Regions from separate parts of the Kosakonia sp. SMBL-WEM22 genome, predicted to be linked through region 1. Evidence: predicted binding sites of a transcription regulator. Region 1 holds the regulator's gene; each other region holds the start of a gene.
What was found. The regulator CRP, encoded in region 1, controls carbon source genes, mostly activating them, when cyclic AMP is high. The targets are predictions, from matches to a motif close to ATGTGANNNNNNTCACAT.
Positions count from the first base shown of each region.

Region 2: a site for CRP is predicted at 3,113-3,130, ahead of garD (galactarate dehydratase). Genes of this name have one in related genera too.
Region 3: a site for CRP is predicted at 2,881-2,898, ahead of ydfZ (putative selenium delivery protein YdfZ). Genes of this name have one in related genera too.

Region 1 covers NZ_CP051488.1:4,534,142-4,539,868, forward strand. Annotated here, with positions in the region: gene HF650_RS21865 (NUDIX domain-containing protein) at 1-352, shown strand, start outside; gene HF650_RS21870 (hydrolase) at 443-1,462, shown strand; gene HF650_RS21875 (YheU family protein) at 1,459-1,677, shown strand; gene HF650_RS21880 (phosphoribulokinase) at 1,732-2,601, shown strand; gene HF650_RS21885 (OsmC family protein) at 2,632-3,036, opposite strand; gene crp (cAMP-activated global transcriptional regulator CRP) at 3,346-3,978, shown strand; gene HF650_RS21895 (YccS/YhfK family putative transporter) at 4,027-5,727, shown strand, end outside.
Region 2 covers NZ_CP051488.1:4,363,460-4,369,186, forward strand. Annotated here, with positions in the region: gene garR (2-hydroxy-3-oxopropionate reductase) at 1-682, opposite strand, end outside; gene garL (2-dehydro-3-deoxyglucarate aldolase) at 713-1,483, opposite strand; gene HF650_RS20940 (MFS transporter) at 1,510-2,844, opposite strand; gene garD (galactarate dehydratase) at 3,264-4,835, shown strand; gene HF650_RS20950 (HTH domain-containing protein) at 4,948-5,310, opposite strand; gene rsmI (16S rRNA (cytidine(1402)-2'-O)-methyltransferase) at 5,422-5,727, opposite strand, start outside.
Region 3 covers NZ_CP051488.1:2,299,455-2,305,181, forward strand. Annotated here, with positions in the region: gene HF650_RS10940 (MFS transporter) at 1-918, shown strand, start outside; gene HF650_RS10945 (fructuronate reductase) at 1,061-2,524, shown strand; gene ydfZ (putative selenium delivery protein YdfZ) at 2,577-2,780, opposite strand; gene HF650_RS10955 (GntR family transcriptional regulator) at 2,944-3,630, opposite strand; gene ydfG (bifunctional NADP-dependent 3-hydroxy acid dehydrogenase/3-hydroxypropionate dehydrogenase YdfG) at 3,720-4,469, opposite strand; gene dcp (peptidyl-dipeptidase Dcp) at 4,655-5,727, shown strand, end outside.

The DNA.
Region 1 (5,727 bases):
CAGCGATGCCAAATGGGTGCCGGTTGCCAGCCTCGATGATCTTCAGTTGGCCTTCGATCACGGCGAGATCATCCACGCCGCGCTGCGCCGCTTACGGCAGAAAACGATGTATTCGTTACTGCCCGTTTACTGTTTGCCTGATACGTTTACCCAAAGCCAGTTGCAAGAAGCGACAGAGATTATCCTCGGCCAGCCGATCCAGCGCAAAAGTCTGATCCGCCGTTTTGAAGCCTCCGGTATGTTTGAAGAGACCGGGGAGAGTGTGGCGACCGGGGCGCGAAAAGCGCGTTTGTGGCGACGTAAAGCAGATGTCGATATCCACCTTTTTTCACGTAACTTGCTGGCGGATTGAAGCATAGCTCGCTGATTTCCCGTTAAATGAATAAACGGGTGCCTCGCGTGCGTTTATAGTTGTCCCACTTTTTATCTATTTTCTTGTGCTATGACAGACATTACACCTTCACAACTTGCGCATTTGAAAGATGATATGCATGGCTTTCGCCCGATGCGTGGCGCGAGCAATCCACATCTTCAGACCATGCTGCCGCGTCTTATTCGCCGTCGCGTCGCGTTTGAACCCTGGTGGCAGCGCCTCGAGCTGCCGGACGGGGATTTTGTCGATCTCGCGTGGAGCGAAGAGCCGAACCAGGCGCGGCATAAACCGCGGCTGGTGGTGTTTCATGGCCTTGAAGGCAGCCTGCACAGCCCCTATGCGCACGGCCTGATCAATGCGGCGAAACAGCGCGGCTGGCTGGGCGTGGTGATGCATTTTCGCGGCTGTAGCGGCATCCCGAATCGCCTGAACCGCATCTACCACTCCGGCGAAACCGAAGATGGCACCTGGTTTCTCACCTGGCTGCGTCAGGAGCTTGGCGAGGCGCCAACCGCAGCGGTGGGATATTCGCTGGGCGGAAATATGCTCGGCTGCCTGCTGGCGAAAGCGGATGACGATCTCCCCCTCGACGCGGCGGTGATTGTTTCCGCGCCGCTGGTGCTGGAAGCCTGCAGCTATCATATGGATAAGGGCTTCTCACGCGTTTATCAGCGCTATCTGCTCAACCTACTAAAGGCCAATGCCGCGCGCAAACTGCGCGCCTATCCCGGTTCGCTGCCAACCACCATGGAGGTGCTGCGTAAAATGCGGCGCATCCGCGATTTTGATGATGTGATTACCTCAAAAATCCACGGCTTCGACGATGCGCTTGATTACTATCGCCGCTGTAGTGCTATGCCGCTGCTGCCGCAGATTCGTAAACCGACGCTTATCATTCACGCCAAGGACGATCCGTTTATGGATCATCACGTCATTCCCGATCTTGCGCAATTACCCGCTAATATTGAGTATCAATTGACGGAACATGGCGGGCACGTCGGCTTTGTCGGCGGCACGCTGCGTCGCCCGGAGATGTGGCTTGAAACGCGCATTCCGGACTGGTTATCCGCTTATCTGGGAGCATCATGATTATTCCGTGGCAAGAAGTCGACGCCGACACGCTCGACAATCTGATTGAGAGCTTTGTCTTGCGCGAAGGCACCGATTATGGTGAACATGAGCGTTCACTTGAGCAAAAGGTCGCCGACGTAAAACGGCAATTGCAGCGCGGCGAGGCCGTACTGGTGTGGTCAGAGCTGCACGAAACGGTGAACATTATGCCGCGCGGGCAGTTCCACGACTAACCGGGTGCCGGGCGGCTTTGATACTGAACAACAGCTTTTCTTCAGGGAGTTGCTATGTCCGCCAAACATCCGGTCATCGCCGTCACTGGCTCCAGCGGCGCGGGAACCACCACCACCAGCCTCGCCTTTCGTAAGATCTTCGCCCAACTCAACATGCACGCGGCGGAGGTGGAAGGCGACAGCTTTCATCGTTATACCCGTCCGGAAATGGACATGGCGATCCGCAAAGCCCGCGATCTTGGGCGGCACATCAGCTATTTTGGCCCGGAAGCGAACGACTTCGGCCTGCTGGAGCAGACCTTCAGCGAGTATGGCCAGAGCGGCCAGGGCCAGGCGCGGAAATATCTCCATACTTACGATGAAGCCGTGCCGTGGAATCAGGTGCCAGGAACCTTTACCCCATGGCAGCCATTGCCGGAACCGACCGATGTGCTCTTCTACGAAGGGCTGCACGGCGGTGTGGTGACGCCGCAGCACGATGTGGCGCGTCACGTCGATCTGCTGGTGGGCGTGGTGCCGATTGTTAACCTGGAGTGGATCCAGAAGATGATCCGCGACACCAGCGAGCGCGGTCACTCCCGGGAAGCAGTGATGGATTCGGTAGTGCGCTCAATGGAGGATTACATCAACTACATCACGCCGCAGTTCTCCCGCACTCATCTCAACTTCCAGCGCGTTCCTACCGTCGATACCTCCAACCCCTTCGCCGCCAAAGGCATCCCTTCTCTGGATGAGAGCTTTGTGGTGATTCATTTCCGCAATCTGGAGGGGATCGACTATCCGTGGCTGCTGGCGATGTTGCAGGGCTCGTTTATCTCGCACATGGATACGCTGGTGGTGCCGGGTGGCAAAATGGGGCTGGCGATGGAGCTGATTATGACGCCGCTGGTGCAACGGCTGATGGAAGGTAAAAAGATTAAATAACCCGGCGGAAAGCGCCGCCGGGCGAGCTTATCAGGCTTCTACCACTTCGTAGGAGTGGGTAATCTTAACCGCTTTTTCCAGCATCAGCGCCACGGAGCAGTACTTCTCAGCCGAGAGGTCGACCGCGCGGGATACCGCAGCGTCTTTCAGCGCTTTGCCGGTAACGATGAAGTGCAGGTTGATATGGGTAAAGTAGCGCGGCGCTTCTTCCCGGCGCTCGGAGGTCAGCTTCACTTCGCAATCGGTGACGTCATGACGCCCTTTTTGCAGGATCGACACTACGTCAATCGCGCTGCAACCCCCGGCGGCCATTAAGACCATCTCCATCGGGCTGGGAGCTTTGTCCCCGGAGTTGCCATCCATCAAAATTTGGTGGCCGGATGCGGACTCACCAAGGAACGTTAACCCTTCCACCCATTTCACTCGTGCCTGCATTTTCATCACTCCGGTATGGCAAATTTTTTCACAGATTACGCGTACATAACAAAACGCGCAACGGAAGGCGACCTGCGTCATGCTGAAGCGAGACACCAGGAGACAGGCGCCAAAAGCTATGCTAAAACAGTCTACATGCTACAGAGAAACATTGACGTTACGAATGTACGCAAGGGATATCATACATTAGAGACCGCAGATGTCGCTGACGGTCCACTTCCCGGGACTTGGGAAGCTTTGATTGCAACCCCAGAAGCTGAATGATTCACGCCGTTTCTGGAGCCAGCTTATAACAGAGGATAATCGCGCATGGTGCTTGGCAAACCGCAAACAGACCCGACTCTCGAATGGTTCTTGTCTCATTGCCATATTCATAAGTACCCGTCGAAGAGCACGCTGATTCACCAGGGTGAAAAAGCGGAAACGCTGTATTACATCGTTAAAGGCTCAGTGGCAGTGCTCATCAAGGATGAAGAGGGTAAAGAGATGATCCTCTCTTACCTCAACCAGGGCGATTTTATTGGTGAACTGGGCCTGTTTGAAGAGGGTCAGGAGCGCAGCGCCTGGGTTCGCGCCAAGACCGCCTGTGAAGTGGCGGAGATCTCCTACAAAAAATTCCGTCAGCTTATCCAGGTGAACCCGGATATTCTGATGCGCCTCTCCTCGCAGATGGCGCGTCGCCTGCAGGTGACCTCGGAGAAAGTCGGTAATCTGGCGTTCCTCGACGTGACCGGCCGTATTGCTCAGACTCTGCTGAACCTGGCGAAACAGCCGGACGCCATGACCCACCCGGACGGTATGCAAATTAAAATTACCCGTCAGGAGATCGGTCAGATCGTCGGTTGCTCCCGCGAAACGGTTGGTCGCATTCTGAAAATGCTCGAAGATCAAAACCTGATCTCCGCCCACGGTAAAACTATCGTCGTCTACGGTACGCGTTAATCTGCAAAATGGCGCATCGCTCATGCGGTGCGCCATTTTTGTTTTCCCATGTGGCGCAGGCTGATTTACCACCCCGAAATCAACTACGCACTGCGACAAACGCTGGTGTTATGCCTGCCTGTGGCGGTTGGGCTGCTGCTTGGTCATCTGCAACAGGGGCTTCTCTTCTCGCTGGTTCCCGCCTGCTGCAATATTGCGGGTCTCGATACCCCACATAAACGCTTCTTCAAACGCCTGATTATCGGCGGCTCGCTGTTTGCCGGCTGTAGCCTGGCGGTGCAGCTTCTGCTGGCAGAGAATCTTCCGCTACCGGTAATCATGACGGTGTTAACCCTGCTGCTGGGCGTGACGGGCGAAATCAGCGCGCTGCATGGCCGCTTGCTTCCCGCGTCTCTCATTGCCGCCATTTTTACCCTCAGCCTCGCCGGGAACATGCCGGTGTGGGAGCCGCTGCTGATCTACACCCTCGGCACCTTGTGGTACGGGCTCTTTAACTGGTTCTGGTTTTGGCTGTGGCGCGAACAGCCGCTGCGTGAATCTCTCAGTTTGCTCTACCGGCAACTGGCGGAGTATTGCGAAGCGAAATATAGCCTGTTAACCCAGCATGTCGATCCGGAAACCGCGCTGCCGCCGCTGCTTGACCGCCAGCAGAAAGCGGTGGATCTGATTAGCCAGTGTTACCAGCAGCTGCATATGTTGGCAGCCAATCAGAACAATGACTACAAGCGCCTGCTACGTGTCTTCCAGGTCGCGTTGGATCTGCAGGAACATATCTCTGTCAGCCTGCATCAGCCGGAAAAGGTGCAGAAACTGGTCGAACAGACCCACGCCGAGCAGGTGATTCGCTGGAATGCACAAACTGTCGCAGCTCGCCTGCGCGTGCTGGCGGATGACATCCTCTACCATCGCTACCCGACCCGCTTCACCATGGAGAAGCAGGTTGGCGCACTGGAAAAAATTGCCCGTCAGCACCCGGATAATCCGGTCGGGCAGTTCTGCGCCTGGCACTTTAGCCGTATCGCCCGCGTGCTGCGCACCCAGCGCCCGCTCTATATTCGCGATTTGATGGAGGATAAGCAGGAGCGTCTGCCGCTGATCCCGGCACTGAAAAGTTATCTGTCGCTGAAATCAACCGCCCTGCGCAATGCCGCGCGCATCAGCGTGATGCTCAGCATCGCCAGTCTGATGGGCAGCGCATTAAATCTGCCGAAACCCTACTGGATCATGATGACGGTGATGGTGGTAACGCAGAACGGCTACGGCGCGACGCGGGTGCGCATCGTCAACCGTGCCGCCGGCACGCTGGCCGGGCTAGTGGTGGCGGGTATGACGCTGCACTTTCATGTGCCGCTCGGCTTTACATTGGCGGCGATGCTGATGATCACCCTGAGCAGCTATTTGATTATCCGCAAAAGCTACGGCTGGGCGACGGTCGGTTTTACGATTACGGCGGTCTATACCCTGCAAATCCTGACGCTCAATGGCGATCAGTTTATTCTCGCCCGGCTTGTCGATACGTTGATTGGCTGCCTGATTGCTTTCGGCGGAATGGTGTGGCTGTGGCCGCAGTGGCAAAGCGGCCTGCTGCGCCAGAATGCGCACGATGCGCTGGAGGCCTATCAGGATGCGATTCGCCTGATCCTCAGCAACAATCCAGAAGCAACGCCGCTGGCATGGCAGCGTATGCAGGTTAACCAGGCGCATAACGCCCTGTTCAACTCCCTCAACCAGGCGATGCAGGAGCCCGGC
Region 2 (5,727 bases), 170 kb from region 1:
TGCGATCCATCACCATCGGCGCTTTCGCCTCCAGCACGGTGCTGCCCGCAAGGCCCCCACGAATCGCCTGGAAGACCAGATCCGGGTTAACACCCGCTTTCGTCGCCAGGGTTAAGGCTTCCGACATTGCGGCAATGTTAAGCGCCACAATCACCTGGTTTGCCAGCTTGGTGACGTTCCCCGCACCGATATCGCCGGTGTGCACCACTGAACCCGCCATCGCTTTCATCAGGTCGTAGTGCTTATCAAACACCGCTTTGTCGCCACCAACCATCACAGAGAGCGTGCCGTCGATCGCTTTCGGTTCGCCGCCGCTGACCGGCGCATCCAGCATCTCGACGCCTTTCGCTTTCAGCGCCTCGCTGATTTCACGGCTCGCCAGCGGCGCAATGGAGCTCATGTCGATCAGCACCGTGCCCGCTCTCGCCCCTTCAATAATGCCACCTTCCCCCAGCGCCACCTCTTTCACATGCGGCGAGTTCGGCAGCATGGTGATGATGACATCACACTGCTCGGCGATGGCTTTGGCATTGCTCGCGGTTTCTGCACCAGCAGCGACCAGCTCGCCCACCGCGTCACTGTTGCGGTCGACGACCACCAGCGAGTAACCAGCTTTGATGAGGTTTTTACTCATGGGTTTACCCATGATGCCGAGGCCAATGAAACCGACTTTCATCGTCATAATTGCGTCTCTCTCTTTCAGGTGATGAGGTTATTTTTTAAAGGCGTCGGCGAGCCGCTGCGTCGCCGCACGGAATACGCCCAGATCGCTGCCGACGGCAACCACGGTCGCGCCCCACTCCAGGTAGCGACGCGCATCTGCCTCAACCGGTGCCAGAATGCCGCTCGGTTTGTTGTGTGCCTTAGCGCGGGCGAAAATATGTTGAATGGTGCGCTGCACTTCCGGGTGCGCGGCATTGCCGAGGTAACCGAGCGTCGCCGCCAGATCGCTTGGCCCGACAAACACGCCATCGACACCATCGGTCGAGAGGATCGCATCGAGGTTGTCGACGCCCGCCTGGCTCTCTATCTGCACCAGAATCGAGATATTGGCGTTGGACTGGCGGAGGTAGTCCGGCACGGTGCCGAACATATTGGCGCGGTGCGATACGGAGACGCCGCGAATGCCTTCCGGCGGATAGCGGGTCGCTGCAACGGCAAGCAGCGCATCCTCTTCGCTCTCGACGAAGGGAATCAGGAAGTTATAGAAACCGATATCGAGCAGGCGCTTGATGATCACCGCATCGTTGGTGGGCACACGCACGACCGGCGCGCTGACGCTACCTTTGAGCGCCATCAGTTGCGGAACAAAAGTGAGTACGTCATTAGGCGCGTGTTCACCATCAAGCAGCAGCCAGTCGAAACCCGCCAGCCCCAGCACTTCCGTACTGATATGGCTACCCAGCGCGGACCAGCAACCAATCTGAACCTGCTGCGCGGCCAGCGCGGCCTTAAATTTGTTCGGGAAGATATCGTTAGTCATCTTTTGTACCTTAAATGTGTTGGGGCTTATTTCTTCAGTTCCATACGTTTGATGTCGCCGACGACAAACAGGTAGCAGACCATCATCATCAGGGCTGAACAGCCGACGAATACCAGCGCGCCGTTGAAGGAGTGCAACTCTTTCACCATGTAGCCGATAACCAGCGGCGTCGCGATAGAGGCCACATTACCAAAAACGTTAAACACGCCGCCGCACAGACCGACAATCTCTTTCGGCGCAACGTCGGAAATCACCGGCCAGCCGAGCGCGCCAAAACCTTTGCCGAAGAAGGCCAGCGCCATCAGAGCAACCACCAGCGCAGTGTTGTTGGTGTAGTTACAGAGGATGATGCTGGAGGCGAGCAGCATCCCCATTACGATAGGCACTTTACGCGCCACGGTCAGGGATGAGCCACGTTTAATCAGGTAATCGGAGAAGAGCCCACCCAGCACGCCGCCGACAAAGCCGCACAGTGCCGGAATAGATGCCACAAAGCCCACTTTGAGGATCGACATCCCCTTCTCCTGCACCAGGTAGATGGGAAACCAGGTGAGGAAGAACCAGGTAATGGTGTTGAGGAAGTATTGACCAAAGAAGATACCCAGCATCATGCGGTTGCTCAGCAGTTGCTTGATGTAATCCAGCTTCGGCCCGGCTTTTTTATCATCGCCCGCTTTTTTGTGGTCCATATCAACCACCGCGCCGTTCTGTGCAATGTACTCCAGCTCTTCGCGAGTCATACGCGGATGGTCGGTGGGGTTATGCACAAACTTCACCCAGGCAAAGGTGAGCACGAAACCGATCGCGCCCATCACGGTAAAGACATGCTCCCAGCCCCAGGTGTAGGTCAGCCAGCCGAGCAGCGGCGAGAAGAGCGCCAGCGAGAAGTATTGCGCCGAGTTAAAGAGTGCCGAGGCGGTGCCGCGCTCCTTCGCCGGAAACCATGCCGCAACGATGCGCGCATTCGCCGGGAAGGAGGGGGCTTCAGAGAAACCGAGCATAAAGCGCATGATAAACATCGACACCCCGGCCCAGGCGAGCGGGAAGACATCGACAAAACCCTGTAAGAAAGTGAAGAGCGACCAGAAAAAGAGGCTGTAGGTGTAGACGCGTTTGGAGCCGAAGCGGTCGAGCAGCCAGCCGCCGGGGATCTGCATTAGCAGGTAAGCCCAGCCAAAGGCGGAGAAGATATAGCCCATTGAGACAGAATCGAGTTGTAGCTCTTTGGCGACATCGGTTCCGGCAATAGAGAGCGTGGCACGATCAGCGTAGTTGACTGCGGTGACAATAAATATAATCAGCAGAATTAAATAACGGGTAGGAATCGCCCGTTTTGCTTCGACGGTTTGTTCAATGGCCATTTTAATTTCCTCGGACACCGCTAACTTTTAAATATATTTATTTTGGTGGTTTATCTGATGGTATTTAACGACGTAGATTTAATTCAGATAACAGATACAGAGATTTAATTAGCACTCAGTATAAACAGCGCCGGGAATACACACATTGTAACTTTGCTCAATTTTTTAGCTACACGAAAATATTATTTTGAGCATATGCACATAAAGCTGGGCGCTGATGCACACTTCTTGTATTATGCTGCCGCGCAGCAAGCGGCCCGGCGTTAATAAGTGATATGTGTCACATTTTAATAACCCAACTCCTGACATTCTTATTCCCAGTAAACAAGATTTTTCTTGCTAATATTAATTCCAGAGTAAAAGAACTTTTTTTCTATTGTGAGTGATGCAGCGTACAGTGAGCGGGAGATAAATCAATAATGTCCGACATTGAAATAAGAGAGCAAGTGCCCGGCGCGTTTTATATTAAGGTTCACGACAGCGATAATGTCGCGATTATTGTTAATGACAACGGCTTAAAAGCCGGAACTCGCTTCCCGGATGGTCTGGAGTTGATTGAGCATATTCCGCAAGGGCATAAAGTTGCGCTGGTCGATATTCCTCATCACGGCGAGATCGTGCGCTATGGCGAAGTGATCGGCTACGCCGTGCGCCCTATCCCCCGCGGCAGCTGGATCGATGAATCCCTTGTTGAGCTGCCGACGGCACCACCGCTCAACACCCTGCCGCTGGCGACCAAAGTGCCCGAACCCTTGCCGCCACTGGAAGGATATACCTTCGAAGGCTACCGCAACGCGGATGGCAGCGTCGGAACGAAAAATCTGCTCGGCTTAACCACCAGCGTACACTGCGTCGCTGGGGTGGTGGATTATGTGGTGAAGTTGATCGAGCGCGATCTGCTGCCGAAATACCCCAATGTCGACGGCGTGGTTGGCCTTAATCACCTTTACGGCTGCGGTGTAGCGATCAACGCCCCGGCGGCGGTGATCCCAATTCGCACTATCCACAACATCTCCCTGAACCCGAACTTCGGCGGCGAAGTGATGGTGATTGGCCTCGGCTGTGAGAAGCTGCAGCCGGAGCGGCTGCTGCAGGGGACGGAAGATGTACAGGCGATCCCGGCGGACGGCGCAAGCATTGTGCGTTTGCAGGATGAACACCACGTGGGCTTCCGCTCGATGGTGGATGATATTCTGCAGGTCGCTGAGCGGCATCTGATCAAACTCAACCAGCGCAAACGTGAAACCTGCCCGGCTTCTGAACTGGTGGTGGGTATGCAGTGCGGCGGCAGTGACGCCTTCTCCGGCGTGACCGCTAACCCGGCAGTGGGTTTTGCTTCCGATCTGCTGATCCGCTGCGGCGGCACAGTAATGTTCTCGGAAGTGACGGAAGTGCGCGATGCGATCCACCTGCTCACCCCGCGTGCCATCAACGAAGAGGTGGGCAAACGCCTGCTGGAAGAGATGGCCTGGTACGATAATTACCTCGATATGGGTAAAACCGACCGCAGCGCCAACCCATCGCCCGGCAACAAAAAAGGCGGACTGGCTAACGTGGTGGAAAAAGCGCTGGGCTCGATTGCCAAATCAGGCAAGAGCGCCATCTCCGAGGTGCTCTCCCCCGGCCAGCGCCCGACCAAACGCGGGTTAATTTACGCCGCCACACCGGCCAGCGATTTCGTTTGCGGCACCCAGCAGGTGGCCTCCGGCATTACCGTGCAGGTCTTTACCACCGGTCGCGGCACGCCCTACGGGCTGATGGCGGTACCGGTGATCAAAATGGCGACCCGCACCGAGCTGGCAAACCGCTGGTATGACTTGATGGATATTAACGCGGGCACCATCGCCACCGGCGAAGAGAGCATTGAAGAGGTGGGCTGGAAGCTGTTCCACTTTATTCTCGATGTCGCCAGCGGGCGCAAAAAAACCTTTTCCGATCAATGGGGATTGCACAACCAGCTGGCGGTATTTAATCCGGCCCCGGTGACCTGATCCCCGCAAGAAAATGTGTAAACCTCACCATCAGCATGGCTCCGGCCATGCTTTTTTATAGTGCGTGTTTTAAATGCAGGATGATTAAGTGGTGGTGATGGAATGATGCTCTTTAGAGTGACTTGACCTGCCAGTAGCCCCCTTTCTTCGCGCCGACACGCAGCAGCTTTCCCTTTTGCTGTAGCGATTGCAGGTAGCGCTCCACCGTGCGCGCACTTACCGCCAATTCGTCGGCGAGCGCCATTGCAGAGAGATCCGGCCGAATGTTGAGGAGGTTTAGCACCGCGCGCTCCGCCTCGCTGCAAGAGATAATTTTCTCCGACATCTCTTCCGACACGTTATCCGACAAGCTGAATGACGGATTAAGCCCCTCGATCAGCGCCGCGTTGACCGCAGAGAGCATAAAGGCGACGAACGCACTGGCGACTAACGGATGCAAATCCGTGGTGGCGAGCCATTCCAGTAGCTCATCCATAAGGTGCGCAACCCGTAAGGCGGGCGGCGCCATATGGATTAACTGCGTATCACGATAGGTTGAGGATCGCGGCGGTGATGGTAAAGGGAGGCACATAGCGGCTCATCGGTATTACCCCTGGTTATCCAGCGCGTACTTATAGAGGGCGTTTTTCTTCACGCCGTGGATCTCTGCGGCCAGCGCGGCGGCCTTTTTCAGCGGCAATTCGGCTTGCAGCAATGCCAGCGTGCGCAGCGCGTCGGCGGGCAGCGCGTCCTCCTGCGCTTTATGGCCTTCGACAATCAGCACCATCTCGCCTTTGCGGCGGTTCTCATCCTCTTTCACCCACGCCAGCAGCTCGCCAACCGGCGCGCCCTGAATGCTCTCCCAGGTTTTGGTCAACTCGCGCGCCAGCACCACGTAACGGGAGGGGCCCCA
Region 3 (5,727 bases), 2.2 Mb from region 1:
CTGGTAGCAATGGGCACCAACTGCGGTACGCTGAGCGCTACCGCCATCTGGGCGATAATGTTTTTTGCCCTCGATCGTGAAGCGCTACTGGCCTGGGGCTGGCGCGTGCCGTTTATTGCCAGCGTGGTGGTGATGCTGTTCGCCATCTGGTTACGCCTTAACCTGAAAGAGAGCCCGGTGTTTGAACAGGTGCACGAAGGGGAGCACTCCCCGGCGAAGATCGCCCCGGCGCAGACTGGCCTGAGTGCCATGTTCGCTAGTAAAACGTTCTGGCTGGCGACGGGGTTGCGTTTTGGTCAGGCGGGAAACTCCGGTTTGATTCAGACTTTCCTTGCAGGCTATCTGGTGCAGACGCTGCTGTTTGAGAAGCGCATACCGACCGATGCGTTAATGATTAGCTCGATTATCGGTTTTATCACCATTCCGCTGCTCGGCTGGTTGTCGGACAAAGTGGGGCGCCGTTTACCCTATATCTGTCTCTCGGTTTCATCGATTCTTCTCGCCTGGCCCATGATGGCGGTGATCGTTGATAAAACCTACTCACCCGGCGTGATTATGCTGTCGATCATCGTTATCCATAATATTGCCGTGCTGGGGCTGTTCGCGCTGGAGAATATCACCATGGCGGAGATGTTCGGCTCGCGTAACCGCTTCACGCGTATGGCGATCTCAAAAGAGGCGGGCGGCCTGATAGCGGTCGGTTTCGGTCCGGTACTGGCGGGTATCTTCTGTAACATGACCGGCTCATGGTGGCCAATCGCGATGATGTTAATGGCTTACTCGCTTATTGGCCTCGTTTCCGCTGTATTGATGCCAGAAGTGCGCGACCGCGATTTGAGTATTCTTGAAGACGCAGCCGAGCCTCAGAACCAGAGCAAAAGCGCAGCGCAGCCTGTCGCCTCGCGCCGCTATGTCTGAGTTGTTTTAATACAGTGTTAAGACACATTTGGTTACCATTCTAGTTGGTGTAGTCAGCAAAGCCTGTCGCAAATCATAGTCGGGTTTGCGCTACGCCTTAATCTAGTGAACCACTGTTTCATTTAATAAGATGAGTCTCACTATGGAAAACAGGCTGTTAACGGCAAAAGCCACTCTACCTCAATACGATCGCAACAAGTTGGTTGCGCGCATTGTGCATCTTGGTTTTGGCGCCTTCCACCGCGCGCATCAGTCGGTGTATACCGATATTCTTGCCGCAGAACACGGCAGCGACTGGGGATACTGTGAAGTTAATCTCATCGGCGGCGAACAGCAGATTGCCGATCTAAAACAGCAGGATAACCTCTACACCGTGGCGGAGATGTCCGCCGATGCGTGGACCGCGCGCGTGGTTGGCGTGGCGAAGCGCGCGCTGCATGCGCAGGTCGATGGGCTGGAAACGGTGCTGGATGCGATGTGTGAGCCGCAGGTCGCGATTGTCTCATTGACCATCACCGAAAAGGGGTACTGCCATTCGCCTGCGACAGGGGAGCTGATGCTAGAGCACCCGTTGATCGCCGGCGATCTGCAACACCCGCATCAGCCAAAATCTGCCGCGGGGGTGATTGTCGAAGCGCTCTCTCGTCGCAAAGCCGCAGGTTTACCCCCGTTTAGCGTAATGTCTTGCGACAACATGCCGGAAAACGGCCACGTCACGCGTAACGTTGTCTGTGCCTATGCCCGCACGGTGGACGCCGCGCTGGCGCGCTGGATTGAAGAGAACGTCACCTTTCCCTCCACGATGGTCGACCGTATTGTCCCGGCCGTTACGGCTGAAACCCTTGAGAAGATCGAACAGCTTACCGGCGTGCGCGATCCGGCGGGTGTCGCCTGCGAACCCTTCCGGCAGTGGGTCATTGAAGATAACTTTGCCGCAGGCCGCCCGGCGTGGGAAAAAGCGGGGGCAGAACTGGTAAGCGATGTGGTGCCGTTTGAAGAGATGAAGTTGCGTATGCTGAACGGTAGCCACTCCTTCCTCGCCTATCTTGGCTATCTGGCAGGCTATCAGCACATCAACGAGTGCATGGAAGATGAACACTATCGCCGCGCGGCGCATGCGCTGATGCTGCACGAACAGGCGCCGACGCTAAAAGTTGAAGGCGTGGATCTGCCGCACTACGCCGATCTGCTAATCGCGCGTTACAGTAACACTGCGCTGCGCCACCGCACCTGGCAGATCGCCATGGACGGTAGCCAGAAGCTGCCGCAGCGTATGCTCGATTCTGTGCGCTGGCACCTGGCGCAGGGCAGCGACTACTCACTGCTGGCGTTAGGTATCGCGGGCTGGATGCGCTATGTCGGCGGCGTTGACGAGCAGGGGCAGGCGATTGAGGTATGCGATCCGCTGCTTGCGGTGATCCAGAAGGCGGTGAACAGTAGCGCAGAAGGCGAAGCGCGCATTGAGGCATTGCTGGGGATTGAAGCGATTTTTGGCCGTGATTTGCCGAAAGAGCGCGCGTTTGTGGCGCAGGTGCAGAAGGCGTATGAGATGCTGCTGGCGAAAGGCGCAAAAGCGGCGGTCGCACACTTCGCGGCAGGGCTGTAATTAAATGATGAGTGCCGCAGAGGCGGCACTCATCTTCATCACGTTCTGCCGATCAGTGCAGGCCGAGCCGAATCAGCTCTACCGGCTCGAATTTGCCTTCACACCCTTCAACTTCCACCGTTTTGTTGCGGCGCACTTTTTCAGCGCTTAGCCCCTCGGCGTGAATTGCGACAATTTTGCCGGTGCGTCCAGTGCCGTTAATCATTACGCGTGAGCCGGTGGTGATAGGGTTACGGTTACGGTCATAAGTCATCATGATGATTTCTCCTTGATAATATCCATAAAGCGAACCGGGGCAGAAGATGGCCCCAAAACGGACGCCCTATAAATACGCCACTGAGATGATGAGTTTTTGCTTTTGATCAAGGTCACACTTTTTTCTGACAAAAAAGGTGACCTGATGAGAGAGAGGAGGATGACTACTCTTCGCTAAACCAGTCGCGATTCTCCTGGCGAATGGTTTTAACCGACTCGCTGATCTCCTGCAAATGCAGCGTCATCGCATGCTCAACCGCGTCGGCATCGCGTTTTTCCAGCGCCTCGAAAATGGCCTGGTGCTGGCGCAGCAGCATCTCTGGGGGGGAGACGTGATCGAGGCTCATATAGCGCACACGGTCAATCGTTGCCTTGATGTTTTCAATCGTATCCCACGCCAGCTGGCAATCAGCAATTAGCGCCAGCTTGTGGTGGAATGCATCATCCAGTTCAAAGAAATCGTTCAGTTGCTTGCGCTCAATGGCGATCCGCTGCTGGTGGAGATTCTGCTCAAGCTGATAACAGGCGCTGTCATCAATCATCTGCGCGGCGCGGCGGGCCACGGCGCACTCTATCGCCTGACGGACAAAGCAGCCGTTGCGCACTTGTGTTAGCGAAATTTTATTCACGTAGCTTCCGCGCTGGGGGCGGATCTGAATCAAGCCGTTTTCCGCGAGCTTGATAAATGCTTCACGCACCGGCTGGCGCGAGACGTCAAAACGCACCGACACCTCTTTTTCAGAGAGCGGCGTGCCCGGTGGGATCAGGCAGTGGACAATATCCCGTCGCAGGATGCTGTAGATCTGTTGATTAACGGGTTGCGTAGGGTTGAGTTGCGTTTCGACGGCCATTCGCTCTGACTTTTTAAAGGGTTAACCCGGCTACCATACCATTGTTTCTGCATACATCCCAGACCCGGCCCGCAGGCCGGGAGGAAGCATCAGCTCTGGCGGTGCACGCTCAGACCGGCGTAGCTCTGGCTGACCGGCATCATCTCAAGTGTGTTGATATTGACGTGCTTAGGTAGTGTCGCCACCCACCATACCGCTTCAGTCACATCTTCTGCACTCAACGCAGTCGTGTTTTCATAGGTTTTATTCGCTTTATCGTCATCGCCTTTAAAACGCACATTAGAGAACTCGGTGCCGCCAACCAGGCCCGGCTCGATATTGGTGACACGCACCGCGGTACCGCTCAGATCGGTGCGCAGGTTGAGGCTGAACTGGCGCACAAAGGCTTTGCTTGCGCCATAGACGTTGCCACCCGCGTAAGGCCAGCTTCCGGCCGTAGAGCCAAGATTGATGATATGACCGCGATTGCGCTCGACCATACCCGGCAGCACGGCGCGGGTCATATAGACCAGGCCTTTGTTGTTGGTGTCGATCATCGTCTCCCAGTCATCCACGTTGGCTTTGTGCGCAGGCTCCATGCCCAACGCCAGCCCGGCGTTATTGACCAGTACATCAATCTCGCGCCATTGCGCGGGCAGAGAAGCGATAAACTCGTCGATAGCTGCGCGGTTACGTACGTCCAACTGGGCGGTGTAAAGATTCTCGCCAAGCTCCTCTTTCAACTCTTGCAACCGCTCCTGACGGCGACCAGTGGCGATCACATGGTGACCATTTTGGATAAAACGGCGAGTAATGCTCTCGCCGAACCCTGCGGTTGCTCCGGTAACAAGAATAATCATCTCTTTGTTCCTCAACGATTTTTGTGATGTCGTCACATAGCATGCACCGCACAAAGGCGGCAATACAAGTATTGACTGTTAAAGAGTGTGGCAAAAATTGGTGGCTTGCGTAGGGGTGAGAAAGGATTGCGTCGCGCGCGGTGGATGCCTACTCTGAGGAGACTTACCGCATTCAGGAGATAACCATGCCGGTCTCTAATCCCTTTTTTACTGCAAGCCCGCTGCCATATCAGGCACCGCCCTTCGATCTTATCGAGCAGGAGCACTATCGCCCGGCCTTTGATGAAGGAGTGCGGCAAAAACGCGACGAGATCGCGGCGATCGCACAAAACAGCGCCCCAGCGGACTTCGACAACACCATCCTGGCGCTGGAGCAGAGCGGAGCCTTGCTCACTTACGTGACCAGCGTTTTTTTCGCCATGACCTCGGCGGACACCAATGATTTCCTCCAGCAGCTCGACGAAGCCTTCTCCACAGAGTTAGCGGAGCTCGCCAACGATATTTATCTTGATGAACAGCTGTTTGACCGCGTTGAAGCGGTATGGAAAAGCCTTGATACTGCCAGCCTCGACGCAGAATCGGCTCGCCTGGTTGAGGTAACCTATCAGCGCTTTGTGCTGGCGGGCGCGATGCTGGATGAGCAGGATAAAGCGACGCTGAAAGCCCTTAATACCGAAGCGGCCTCGCTGATTAGCCAGTTCAACCAGCGCCTGCTGGCAGCGGATAAAGCAGGCGGCCTGGTGGTGGAGGATGTGCGCCAGCTCGACGGCATGTGCGCTGAAGAGATTGAGCATGCCGCCGAGGCGGCAAAAGCCAAAGGTCTGGAAAACCGCTGGCTGATAACGCTGCTGAATACCACTCAACAGCCGGCGCTGGCCGTGCTGCGCGATCGCCAGACGCGTGAAGATTTGTTTAAAGCCAGTTGGCTACGTACCGAGCGCAACGATGGCAACGACACGCGCGCGCTGGTGCTGCGTCTGGCAGAGCTAAGGGCGCAACAGGCGCACCTGCTTGGTTTTGATGATTTCGCCAGCTGGAAGATTGCCGATCAGATGGCGGGTACACCGCAGGCGGCGCTGGAATTTATGCGCAATATCGCACCGGCTGCCCGTGCGCGCGCCGAGCGTGAGCTGGCAGATATTCAACAGGTTATTTATAACCAGCAGGGTGGATTCACCGCACAAGCCTGGGATTGGGCCTTCTATGCGGAACAGGTTCGCATGGCGAAATACGATCTCGACGAAACGCAGATTAAACC